DNA from 4 places in the Paenibacillus sp. FSL R7-0331 genome. Region 4 is predicted to be linked to each of the others. Evidence: riboswitches for the same ligand, from Rfam matches in the RefSeq annotation. Region 4 holds a riboswitch; each other region holds the start of a gene.
The links. A riboswitch is a leader RNA that binds a small molecule or an ion and turns the genes downstream of it on or off. The one in region 4 is predicted to bind cyclic di-GMP.
Positions count from the first base shown of each region.

Region 1 (3,126 bases), 760 kb from region 4:
CGGAGATTTTATGCCCTGCTGTCAGCAGCGTTCTTTGTCCTGTTGCCGGTCCGGCCTGCTGTAATACAATGGATTGCCCCGCCTCGGCCGTGGAGCCGCTGCATACCGAATCTGCAGGAATAAAGCGGATATTACCCGCTGCCCGCAGGGTGGTGTTAACAGTGCCTTCCCCGTGAATATGCAGGTCGCCTCCCGACTGGAGCAGGCTGTCCTCTGCCCCGGCAATATCAATCCGCACATTTCCCTCGTGCATATGAAATACTCCGTCCCTGAGCTCCTCCAGCAGATCCAGGAATGTGCCGACTACATCATCGTTAATGAATTCCGTGAACTGTCCGGGGTGCAGAAAAATCTCCAGCATATGCTTCAGCTGCCTTGTATCCATAGGTGCAGCCGGATCGTCTCCGGCAAGTAGCTCCTGCAGTCCGCGCAGCATGCCGGGGATGTGGATGAATTTACCTTCGAGCAGGTGCAGCACGACCAGCCCGTATTTCACCGGCTGTTGGCGGGAGCGAAGATTGCTCTCCAGCAGCCGGGCGGCATTCCGTAGCAGGCTCAGTTCCTCTATCAGCTGTCCGGGGCACTTATACAGCCGGTGCTGTCTTGCCCCGCATTCACCGCTGTAAATGTGGCTGTCTGTAGCCCTGCCGCGGATGACTACACTGCCGGTGGCTGCAATCACAGCATGGCGGACGTCACCGGAGATGTATACGTTCCCTATTGCTTCTATAGTGTAATACTCCCCGATTCCCTGAGGTGCTATGATATCCCCTGCGAAAATAAGAGTACCTTCGGCAGCAGCCATATGATCCGGCAAGACGCAGGCTTCCGGAAAATCAATACGCATAGCCGGGGTATCCCAGCCCGTAAACCGCGGCCGGCCTTCACGCTGTGCGACAATCTCCCCGTTCGGCAGCAGCCGGCAGCAGCCGGAGTATGTAAGAGATATATCCTCCGGCCGCGGAGCCGGCAAAATGCCGCCGAACACATCGTACCCGGGCAATCCCTCTTCCGGGGGCAGCTTGCGGGCCAATATCTCCCCTGTCCGGACCCGGAAAGGTCTCATTCCGGAAGAGTCCGCTGCAGACTGTGGACCGGATGCTCCGCTTGTGCTGAACGCTTCTGTTAAAGACAGCCTTGCCTCCGGCTCAAGCCGCCCTTTTTTGCCCGGGAGCGGAGCCTTGCCTACAGCAATACAGACCGGCTGATAGGTCGGATTATTCAGCTCTGCGTACAGGGCCGGAATGTTTAGATTCGGGATGAAGGAGCTCTTAGACAGGTCGGCTACAATCTGGTTCACAGTCAGCTTCGAGAGCAGCAGATCATAGTTCGGCTCTGCCCGGACACATACCTTGGCCGAAGCGGGACAATTGACCAGCTTCCAGGCATACTTCTCTACACGGTAGAGCGTAAAATAGGCGCTGAGCCCGTCTTCGGAAACGGTAATCTGGTACTGCGGCTTCTCGCTGATTTCCCAGCTCAGCTGGTCAGATGAAGTAATGGCGGCGGGCTCTGTTGCTCTGGTCCGGTTAATTCTGAGGACGACGGGGTGAATGGCAGAGATGACGGCAGCTTTGCCGCCGGGTAAAGGGGGAGTAATAAAGATCTGGTCATTCTGCACGATAATCATTCCATTCTTCTCCTCATGCCCGGCAGATCCGATTGGCGGTATGAAGGGGAGAGTAGAAGAAAGAGAATGAACGGCACTGAAGACAGGCATGGCGCTGAACGCATGCCGTGGCTGATCAAGAGTGTGATGCGGCATTGTTTATAACCTCGCTTTTTTCGATTATCAGAAACCGGCAGCCTGGCAGCCATAAATGCCGAATGCGCATGATTAGGCCCATTGCTTTGCGTCCTGCCCTTTCGGACAGTTTGCCTTTATACATGAGACGAAGATAAACATTCAGCATGAGGTCATTTATTCGACCGTGATCGACAATAAAGAATTCTTAACTGGTACTATAGTACTGGATTTTAGTGGTTGCTGCAAATAATCCTTATTTTAATACTTGTGCAGCAAGTTTTCAACTGTGATTTTATCTAAAAAATCGCAGCCGTAGTAGGGTGCGATAGCCGGCAGTGGGGCTTAATCTCCAACTCGCACACCGGGACTACAAAAAAAGACTCTCCCAAGCTTACAGCTTGTGGGAGAGTCCTTTGTTAACAAGAGGGATACTGCGGGCAGCTTCGCTTCTTGCCGGCAGGGCTGCAGCAGAAACTGCTGCGTAACCGGCTTGCTCGATAACATCAAGCACACGGTTCAGATGGGAGAACACGGCGCCGAGATCGCGGATGGCTGTGAGCGGACAGTGCCCCTGCAGCTCAGCGAACCAGGAGAGCTGCAGCTCGCGGGCGTGACGCGCAGACTCCGTAAGCGGACGTCCGGCTTCTGCTTTCGACAGCGTCCTGGCACCGTAAAGGGCAATACAGTCAGCGGTTGCTGCCATGACCTCATTCATCCGGTCAGAGGCGGCATAGTGCGCAGGCAGCAGGGATAGCTCCTCCGCGATCTCCTGGACATAGAAGTGAACCTTCTGCAGATGCGCCGTAGCCTGAGCCAGTCCGTGCATTTCTTTACGGCAAGGATAATGTGACAGCGTGTACAGCAGCTCCTTCTGCAGGCTGCTGCTCTTCGCCAGCAGAGCGGAGGAGCGCTTCAGGGTGCTGCGGGCCGGTTCCCCGGCTTTGCCGCCTGCGGCAAGTCCGCTTAGGGAATCAGCCAGCAGCAGGCTCCCTTCAAGAGCCAGACCCTTCACCTTATCGAAGCCCTTCGGCGGAACAATAATCATATTAATCAAGAGGGCAATCAGTACGCCGATCAGCGTCTCTGCGAGTCTCCATACAACATAATGATCATGGTAAAAGGTAAGCGCGAGCACCGACGTTACCCCGACCTGGGAAACGGCCTGAACATTAATCCGGCAGGCGGTGGCAACTCCGATGCCGATCAGCAGGATCAGCAGAAGCGAGACGATGCCTATGTCCAGGAAGCGGCCTACGATCAGGCTGACCGCTCCGCCAAGCACAATGCCGAGCAGCCGGTAGCAGCCCTTTTCAAGTGAGGCTTTAACGGTGCCCTGTGTAATGAGAATGGCCGCAAGCGGTGCAAAGTATAAATACTGG
Region 1 covers NZ_CP009284.1:6,652,440-6,655,565, reverse strand. The annotation lists gene R70331_RS28980 (flagellar assembly protein A) at 1-1,630, opposite strand, end outside; cyclic di-GMP riboswitch class I at 1,799-1,890, opposite strand; gene R70331_RS30830 (FUSC family protein) at 2,139-3,126, opposite strand, start outside.
Region 1: it holds a riboswitch for cyclic di-GMP, as region 4 does, so the genes downstream of both, R70331_RS28980 (flagellar assembly protein A) here and R70331_RS30925 (choice-of-anchor A family protein) in region 4, are expected to answer to the same signal.

Region 2 (3,126 bases), 100 kb from region 4:
TTCGGCAGCTTTTAGCTCCTGTAGTGCGTCCGCTGCCTGGGTATACAGCTGTGAAGTTTCATCAGCATAAGTTCCGGCTTGTGAGGCCGCTGTCATCGCCTGCTGGTAGGCTGCCTGAACATAGGTATCTACCCGTACAGTTGAAGCAAGCCTGCGGACCATCTCCTGAAATTCGACTATGGTGAGATTAGCCTGAGCCAGCAGCTGCTCGAATACAGAAGTATCCGTTTGCTGAGCCGCCTCCAGCTGTTCAAAGGTAACAGCAAAGGAATCCAGCCGGAGCCTTATCTCCTCTCTCTGCTGTGCAAGATCCTGCTGTGAACGCAGGGAGTAGGCTTCGAGCTGCGCCAGCAGTTCAGCTGCAGACGCGGCAGCTCCGCGTGCTTGTTCAGCAGCCTCCTGTATGCCGCTCATTTGTCCTTCTGCCGCTTCGGAATCCGCATTCGTATCCGCGATGTCTGCGAACACCCCTTTGGCCGCCTCACGCTTCAGAACAGCCCGGTTCATCGCTTCACTGGCCTGATTTGCTAATTGGTCCACGGTTACCGGAAAAACAAAGGCGCTTGTAATACCCGATTCTGCCGCTGCACTGCCGGTTATAAGCGCATAGGTCGGTGAAGTGATCTGACCGATGCCATAGACTGAGATCACTACAATTCCCGCAAGCTGCGGAAGGATTAACCGGCGGTTATTTTTCTTACGCGAAGTTCGTGAAAGCCTCACAGGAGCCTCTCCTTTAGTAGCCGCACATAGCATGCAGACTAGTTCGTCTATCAGTCATTTGATCTTTATGAAGAACATATACTGTTCGTTATAAAGAACCTTGGCATAAGTATATGTCATGTTCCTGCATAATTTAAACCCTCATTTTTAAGCAAATTCGTTATAAAGAACGTTTTTGGCGGTCGTTTTCTCCTTTATACGCTGATTCGCTCATGTTTTCGTACTTTTTAGAGAACAGTCTTAGGGATTTCGAATTTTTTCAACGGGTATAGTGAAGCTGCTTCGGGGAGTTAAAGTGAGGTGAACAATAATGAAAACATTCTGAACGGGATTCATACATTGATTCAGGTAGTGCTTTGTCCGTTGTAGGGTTATTTGCTATACTGTTAACAAAAAGTGCGGAGGGGCGTTTAACTGTGCCGGAACATTTAGGAAATCGCATTCATCAGCTCCGCCTGGAGAAGGGCCTGTCATTATCCGAACTGGCGGATAAGGCGGACGTAGCGAAATCATACCTTAGCAATGTAGAACGAAATATTCAGTCCAATCCCTCTATTCAATTCATTGAGAAAATGGCCGATGCGCTACAGGTATCTATTCATATCCTGCTGTACGGGGAGCCGCTGGAAGCGCAGGAGCACTCACTCGACGGTGAATGGTTGCGCCTGGCACAGGAAGCTATGGCTTCAGGGATAAGCAAGCGGGAATTCAAAGAGTTCCTCGACTATCAGAAATGGCGGCTGGAGCAGAAGGATTAGGCTGATGTTATCCCCTGACATTCAAAGCAACCCCACTATATTCTTTCTGACATGCCAAAATAACCCCACCAGGTGGGGCCTTAACATGGAAGCTGACGCAGTTACTTTGCGGGGACCCCGGCATTCTGATTATTCAAAAAAGGGCACAGCCGCTTTCGCTGTGCCCTTCTCTGTATGTAACATCCGGATGACCCTCTGTATTACATCGCCTGCAAAGCCCTTTCACTCAAAAACCGGCGGATCTCCTCCGCCTTGAGGCCGGCCTGTCTGGCCGCCATCATCAAATACACCCATTCCAGATCCAGATCACCCGTCTGTAATTCTCTGTCATTGCCCTGGTTGGACTTATCCAAGAAATCTCCTCCTAAGATTATACGTCCCCAGGCAGTCCGGCCATCATAGTATTTCTACATTAGATCCGAGACTTTGTGCCCCTGTCTTTCGTCCAGGTTTACCCTTTACTGGACCCTTTACAAGAAAGGATCTGGCTAATACCAGCTTATAGATGTATGAAACCGCTATCTGCAATAACATTATATAGCATCCATCTAACAAAGTGTGTCGATTATTGGAAATATTTTAAGGGAATATCTTCGGAATTAACGATTCATTTTGTAGTATTTTGATTAAACTATATGAAAACTGTGCGCTATGCCCTGAATCTTTTGAAGCTTCCGGACCATTCTCCCAGAAAAGAAATAGACTTCTTTCACCCCGTTCCCATCACTCCAATCAGCTGTTTGCATTTATAGTGGTTCTGGATGAATTCCCGCCTGAATCATACCGTTTTGCGAACGGTACAGCACAAAGTATGAATTGATTAGCACGCTCTAAAGTAGCACAATAGAGGTGCAATGTAACCGCAAACATATCAGCCCCACCAGCCGCTGGTGTTTTTCTGGCGCATGTGGGGTTCATCCGTTAGGAGGATGTATTCATGGCAGCCAAAGGACCCTATAATGAATCCGTTTGGAGCAGTTATCACGGACCGAATCTGGGCTATATTCAAGACAAGTACGAACAATTTATCAAGGATCCTTCTTCAGTAGAACCTAATTACCGCGATCTTTTTACTACTAACGGGCCTCCACCGATGACACCGTTACCCGAGCAGGCTCCGCCGCCCGCTGTAACAGGAGATGCCGAATGGCTGCGGAAGGCTGTAAGAGCCTCCAAACTGATCGCTAATATTCGTATACATGGCCACCGCGCCGCCAATATCGACCCGCTTGACCGCGGAGAGAACCCGATGGCCCAGTGGCTGGACTTCCGGACTTATGATCTCACCCGTGAAGATCTCACAGCTATGCCCGCCTCGCTCATCTGGGAGAATGCGCCCGCAGACGTCAAAACTGCCTGGGATGCGGTACAGCGGATGCTGCAGGCTTATACTCAGACCATCGCTTACGAATTCGGGCATGTGCATGATGAGAAGGAGCTGCGCTGGCTGAACAGCCAGGCTGAGTCACTGAGTTCCCCGGCTCCGCTGAATAACGAAGAGCGCAAGGAGCTGCTGAACCGGCTGATTCAGGTGGAGCAGTTCGAGACCTTCCTGCACAAAACCTTTGTCGGCCAGAAGCGTTTTAGCCTTGAAGGCAACGATGCGCTCGTGCCGATGCTGGATGAGATTGTACGTGCTGCCGCA
Region 2 covers NZ_CP009284.1:373,865-376,990, reverse strand. The annotation lists gene R70331_RS31390 (hypothetical protein) at 1-723, opposite strand, end outside; gene R70331_RS01625 (helix-turn-helix domain-containing protein) at 1,140-1,481, shown strand; gene R70331_RS30890 (anti-repressor SinI family protein) at 1,682-1,834, opposite strand; cyclic di-GMP riboswitch class I at 1,862-1,947, opposite strand; gene R70331_RS01620 (2-oxoglutarate dehydrogenase E1 component) at 2,419-3,126, shown strand, end outside.
Region 2: it holds a riboswitch for cyclic di-GMP, as region 4 does, so the genes downstream of both, R70331_RS30890 (anti-repressor SinI family protein) here and R70331_RS30925 (choice-of-anchor A family protein) in region 4, are expected to answer to the same signal.

Region 3 (3,126 bases), 990 kb from region 4:
ACAGTGCTGTTCTGGCATTGGGACAGGTCCACGCGGACCTGTGACTCCTGCATACGGGCTACACCGGAATACAGATCCTTAAGCAATTTTAAAAAGGAGTCCAGGATGACATCGCTCAAAAAATCAATGAATTGGGCCGGACGTAAAAAAACATCCAGCATATGCTTCAGCTGCTCAGTGTCCTGATGGTAAGTGTGCTTAATGCCAGGAAAGACGGCCTGCAGATTACGGATGAGCCCGGGAATTTTTTTGAACTTGCTTTCCATCAGCAGAAGAATAATCTGACCGGCCTTCGCTGTCTGCTTCCGCGATTCTACCTTCTCGGTAAGCAGGCCTGAAGCCTGCCTCAGCAAATGAACCTCTTCAATCAGCTGCTTGGAGAGGCTGTACAGCCGGTTGTACATCACGCCGTAATAGCCGGAATACAGCTGGCTGCTGACTACATTTCCCATAACAAGTATGCTTCCTGTCGCTGTAATAGTAGAGCTGTTGACATTGCCGTAAATATAGACGTTGCCCAGAGACTCGATAATCATGCCAGCTTCAACATCCTGATACACAATCACATCGCCAGAAAAAACGATATTGCCTGTATTGATATTCACATTACCCGGAACCGCATATTCAGCGGATATATCGAGGTATTTGATGTTACTTCCTGTCATCCGCGGCCGTCCATCCTTCAGTGCGGTGATTTCGTGGTTCGGCAGCAGCGCTGTATGCTCTTTGACGGCCACTTTAATATCTCTGGCGGGGGCTGCAGGCAATATGCCTCCATACACATCGTAGCCTGGAACCCCCTCCCGGGACAGGTGCTTGCGGGCAATGATATCACCTGTTTTGGCTGAAGGAATCCGCAGGCGGCTGCGGTAATCCGCAGAGTCTTCGTTTTCATGTTCGCTGAAAGCCTTCTCAATATGCTCGGGGAAAAATAAGTCCAGTGTTGCATCCGTACCGGGCACAGGAGGCATGCCTTCCGCGACACAAACCGGCTGATGGGACGGGTTCTTTAATTCTGCATAAATAGAGGGAATATTCAGACTACGGACCATCGACTTTTTTTCAAAAACGGCAATGATCTGTTCAATGGTTAGTGTGGACAACAGGAGGGAACGGTCAAGGCGTGCCTCTAATTCAAGCCGGCTGGTTGCCGGGGAATTCACGAGATTCCATGGATATTGCTGTACATAGTTAAGAGTAAGGAAGGCTTTAAGCTTGTCATCGGAGATGCTGATCTCGTACTGGGGCGGTTCCTGAACCGTCCAGGTAACCCGGTCAGTTGCCAGTACTTCTGCCGGACCTGAGACTGTTTCATTATTGAGCTTCAAAACAAGAGGCGGACGCGCTGTAATAACTGCCGGCCTGCCGCCGGGCAACGGGGAGGTAATATGCAGCTGATTGTTTTGGACGAGGATCATTCCGTCATTATCTTCTTTATCATTGGGCTGCAGAGAAATCGCGGGTTCGCCTTCCGGTTCCATTTTCTTAACGTCAAGCGGATCTGTCAGCGTGTTTAAATCCTTTGCGGTCATTCGCTGAGGCATTTTGTTAGCTCCTTTTTGTGTAATCAGTGGCATTTGGACATAAGAGCTGGTGACAGCTCCCGGTGGCAGCCTGGCAGCCGTGGATGCATGGTTACTGCATCTTTAGGCCCATTGCTTTGCGTCCCATCCTTTCAGATAGTTTGCCTTTATTAAATGGAACAATGATTCGGCCGATAACGAAGGCTTTTGCCCGACGTAAGTCGACAAAAAAGAGTTTAAAGATTTAAAGATTCAAATATACAAACAAAAGCAATCTTCATTTTAGTACTAAAGTAGCTTATTTACAATATGATTTTTAAACTGTTTAACTAAAATCATTTATATTAAGATTGTGTGACATACGTTATTATACCTGACATATTCGAATGGTATTTTCACTTTTCTCTTTCCAATAGGGGTCATTTTATCTATAATGTTACATAAAGTAACATAAAGAACGCTGGTTAATAAACAAACTTAGTTAAGGAGGGGTGGCATGCATCTTACTGTCGAAGAAGCGTTGTCCATTTATCCTTTATCCGAGGCCAAGCTTATCGCCGGAGCCAAGGGCAAGCACAGAATTGTGAAGTCGATCAACGTAATGGATGCACCGGATATCTCGGACTGGATTAAAGAGGGGGAGATGCTGTTAACTACCGCGTATCTGATCAAGGACAGCCTTGAAGATGCTTCCGCACTGCTGCAGACCTTGAACCGGCGAGGCTCATCGGCGCTGGGCATCAAGCTGGGCCGCTTCTGGGATACCGTGCCGCAGGAGCTGATTGCCGAGGCTGAGACGCTGAATTTCCCGCTGATTGAGCTGCCGTTCCAGTTCACGTTCTCCGATCAGATGAACGGGCTGTTCCGAGCTGAATTGTCGCGAAGCACCAGTGTGCTGCAGAGTATCCTGGAGAAGCAGCGCAAGCTGATGCGCTTTGCGCTCCGCTCCGGCCGCGGCCGCCCCCTCTTTGAGTCGGTATCTGAGGTGATCGGCTACAAGCTTGCAGTTGTAAGCAGCCGGGGGGATATTGTCTACAATAATTCTGAAATGAACAGCAGCCAGCTGCTGGAGGGCTGGCCGTGGCAGAACCGCAACCAGCGCTTCCGCGCCGGTGACAGAACAGGCCTGCGGCTGCCGCTGATGCAGGGAGAGAAGTGCACAGGGTTTCTTTTGTATTGTTCCATAGATCCGCTGCTGCTGCCTGTGGAGGAGAGTCTGTTCATCCAGGGAGCCGAGCTTATTTCGTATCATATTCATTCCGGATATGAGGATTATTTTGAACCGGCCGAGCACCGGGAATTCAGCGGCTTGCTGCGCCGCTGCCTAAGCGGCGGACTCTCCAGCACTGAACTGTCGCAGGCTGCGCTCAGGCTGGAGGTGAAGCTGCTGCATTCACCTTTCCAGCTGCTGCTGACTGAGACGGCAGTTGCCGGGGAAGAACGGCAGGGGGAGCTGCTCCGGCTGAAGGAGGAGTATGCGGAACACCCTGTATTAGGGAAGCTGAACAGCATTCATGTCATTATGGATGAGGGGCTGGTGTCATTGCTTCCGTCAACCGGACATAGCCCGGAGCAGCTCCGCGAGCTGATCCATGAATGCTTC
Region 3 covers NZ_CP009284.1:1,469,289-1,472,414, forward strand. The annotation lists gene R70331_RS06335 (flagellar assembly protein A) at 1-1,544, opposite strand, end outside; cyclic di-GMP riboswitch class I at 1,606-1,699, opposite strand; gene R70331_RS06340 (PucR family transcriptional regulator) at 2,020-3,126, shown strand, end outside.
Region 3: it holds a riboswitch for cyclic di-GMP, as region 4 does, so the genes downstream of both, R70331_RS06335 (flagellar assembly protein A) here and R70331_RS30925 (choice-of-anchor A family protein) in region 4, are expected to answer to the same signal.

Region 4 (3,126 bases):
AGGTCGGGAAGGAGCGTATGCATAGGAAATGGGCAGTGTTCTTATTGCGTGGCTTTGTATGCTGTGTTTATTTTTTACATTTAATGATAAAGTAAGCCGGAAAATTTTTTATCCCGTAGCGCTGGTCGTTGTATTTGGCACTTTGGGCTATTGGACAGTTTTAATGTAACTTTTAGGTTCCTATCAGCTTATTTTCAGGTAGATCGTTTATATTGAATAAACCAGACACCCCCCAGTGTTATATGGTACCCTACAGGTCTTGCCAACTCCCATGGCAAGGCTTTTTGTTTTATTTTTTTAAAAGGAAAATAATGTGACATAATTCACAATAAAAAATCCGGAATTGATTTATATTAAATTTGTAATACTAAAGTTGAAAATAATTTATGCCGAAAAGAGGAGTATGAAAATGAATCATGAAGGTAATCTCCGCCGTGGTCTGGTGTTCGGCCTGTTTTTAAGTGTTCCGCTCTGGATGTCAATGATCGGCTGGCTGCAGCTGCTTTAATATAATAAAAAATGCTTGGGATGAACTGTCAGCGGGTAACCGGCCGGCAGTTTTTTTTCGTCTGATGAGATATATTATGCCTTTTATGAATCAGACAAGCATACAATACGATATAAATGGAATTCCGGGAGGGTTATTATTAATTAAAAATTTAAGTAGTTCGAATATACTAAATTACATTATTTAGATACTTAAATTTTAAACGATGAAAAACGAGTATTCCGGAGTATAAGAGAGGATTGGCTGACAATTAATAGAATGACATGGATCATAGGCTGGAAAACAGCTCTGAAAGCCTTTCCGTTCAGAAATTTCGATTATTATGGAAAAATATTATAAGGAATAGATTGACAATAATGCGGATCAGGGAATACACTTAGTTTAGTGCTAAAGTAACAAATGTCATAGACTACTTACTCTATTTCAACTACATACTTTCTCATGTATAATCGCAAACCGCCCGAAAGTGCGGGACGCAAAGCCAGGAGTCTACAGCCTTTGAGAGAGGGCTACGATCGTCCGGCCGCCGTGAAGCTTGACTTCCTGGCGGCTTTTTTTGTTCATTTTTTTAGGTGAAGGTGCTGCTATAGCCGGGGTTTATACCGCATCTTACGGGGGGAATTAATAATGAATCGTAAATCTGTATTCAAGTTATCTTTTGCAGTGGCTATGTCTGCAGTTCTGCTGGTCAGCGGCTGGCTGGCTTCCGCCGGACAAGGTAAGGTAAGGGCTGACAGTACTCCCCTTCCTGGCATTGCGGGTAAGTACAATGTGTTTATTCTCGGTGATCTTAAAGGCTACCACAGTGATTCGGAAGGCAGAATGGCTGCCGGCGGTCATATCACCCTTACCCAGGGCGGATATTCGGTAGGCCATAGTCTGAGTGCAGCAGAAATCTCAGAAATGGATTCGCTGGTGGCAGGCGGCAATCTGAGCTATGACATGGGGGAAGTTAACGGTAGTGCCGTGTACGGCGGTACTTACTCAGGCTCCGGCAAACCGCGGGGCGGGACGGGGACGCTAAGGCAGGAGGCGAATGTAATTAATTTTGCTTCAGAGTTTGCCCTGCTCCGCACTAAGTCCCTGCAGCTTGCAGCTTTGACTGTGAACGGCAAAACAGAAGACAACTACGGAAATATTAAACTGACCGGTACCGATCCCGTGCTGAATGTATTCTCAGTATCAGGAAGTACGCTTACGGGTGCTAATGAGCTGCGGATTACCGCACCGGAGGGATCTACCGCAATCGTTAATATTGACGGAGCCTCAGTCACGTTCAAGAACGGAAACGGGCTGACTGGCGTGAGTCAGAATAAAGTGCTCTATAACTTCCCGCAGGCGACAGCCTTGCGGATGGAAAGCATCGGTATCATGGGGACCGTACTGGCCCCGAATGCAGCAATTACGTTTAACAACGGGCAGATCAACGGCAGTATGATCGGAGCCTCCCTGGAAGGAAGCGGAGAGTTCCACCATAAGCCATACACCGGCCGCGACAACGGAACTACGCCTACAGCGACTCCGTCGCCGACACCAGTGCCGACAGCAACGCCGACACCAGTGCCGACAGCAACGCCAACACCAGTACCGACAGCAACGCCGACACCAGTGCCGACAGCAACGCCGACACCAGTGCCGACAGCAACGCCGACACCAGTGCCGACGGCAACGCCAACACCAGTGCCGACAGCAACGCCGACACCAGTGCCGACAGCAACGCCAACACCAGTACCGACAGCAACGCCGACACCAGTGCCGACGGCAACGCCAACACCAGTGCCGACGACGACGCCAACGCCGACAGTAGCACCGACGCCAACGCCGACAGCGGCACCAACGCCAACGCCGACAGCAGCACCGACGCCAACGCCGACAGCGGCACCGACGCCAACGCCGACAGCAGCACCAACGTCAACGCCGACAGCAGTGCCAACGCCAACGCCGACAGCAGCACCGACGCCAACGCCGACAGCAGCACCGACGCCAACGCCGACAGCAGCACCAACGCCAACGCCGACAGCAGCACCGACGCCAACGCCGACAGCAGCGCCAACGCCAACGCCGACAGCAGCACCGACGCCAACGCCGACAGCAGCACCGACGCCGACGCCGACAGCAGCACCGACGGCAACGCCAACAACGGCACCAACAACAGCACCAACAACAGCACCAACAACGGCACCAACAACAGTGCCAACAGCAGCACCAACAACGGCACCAACAACGGCACCAACAGCAGCACCAACAACGGCACCAACAGCAGCACCAACAACGGCACCAACAGCAGCGCCAACAAGCGCTGTAACGCCTGGTCCTACAGTGCCGGCAACGGCATCACCCACCAGTGTAGTTTCTATTCCGGGCGGAACTCCATCCACCCCGACCAGTCCGACGGTCATCGGGACGATTGTGACGGATGATGAACTGGAAATTGAAGATAATCCTGTGCCGCTTGGTCCCGGCGCGAGTGCAACTGCTGCCGCAGGCGGAATAATCGTACCACAAGCAACGCCGAAGCCGAGTCCGACAGCCGGACCGGGGCCGGAGGATGAAATTATCCTTGATGATGAAATACCGCTGGGTAGTGTTACTGATCCCGGCATTACAGAAGCAGCAGC
Region 4 covers NZ_CP009284.1:478,467-481,592, forward strand. The annotation lists cyclic di-GMP riboswitch class I at 949-1,039, shown strand; gene R70331_RS30925 (choice-of-anchor A family protein) at 1,136-3,126, shown strand, end outside.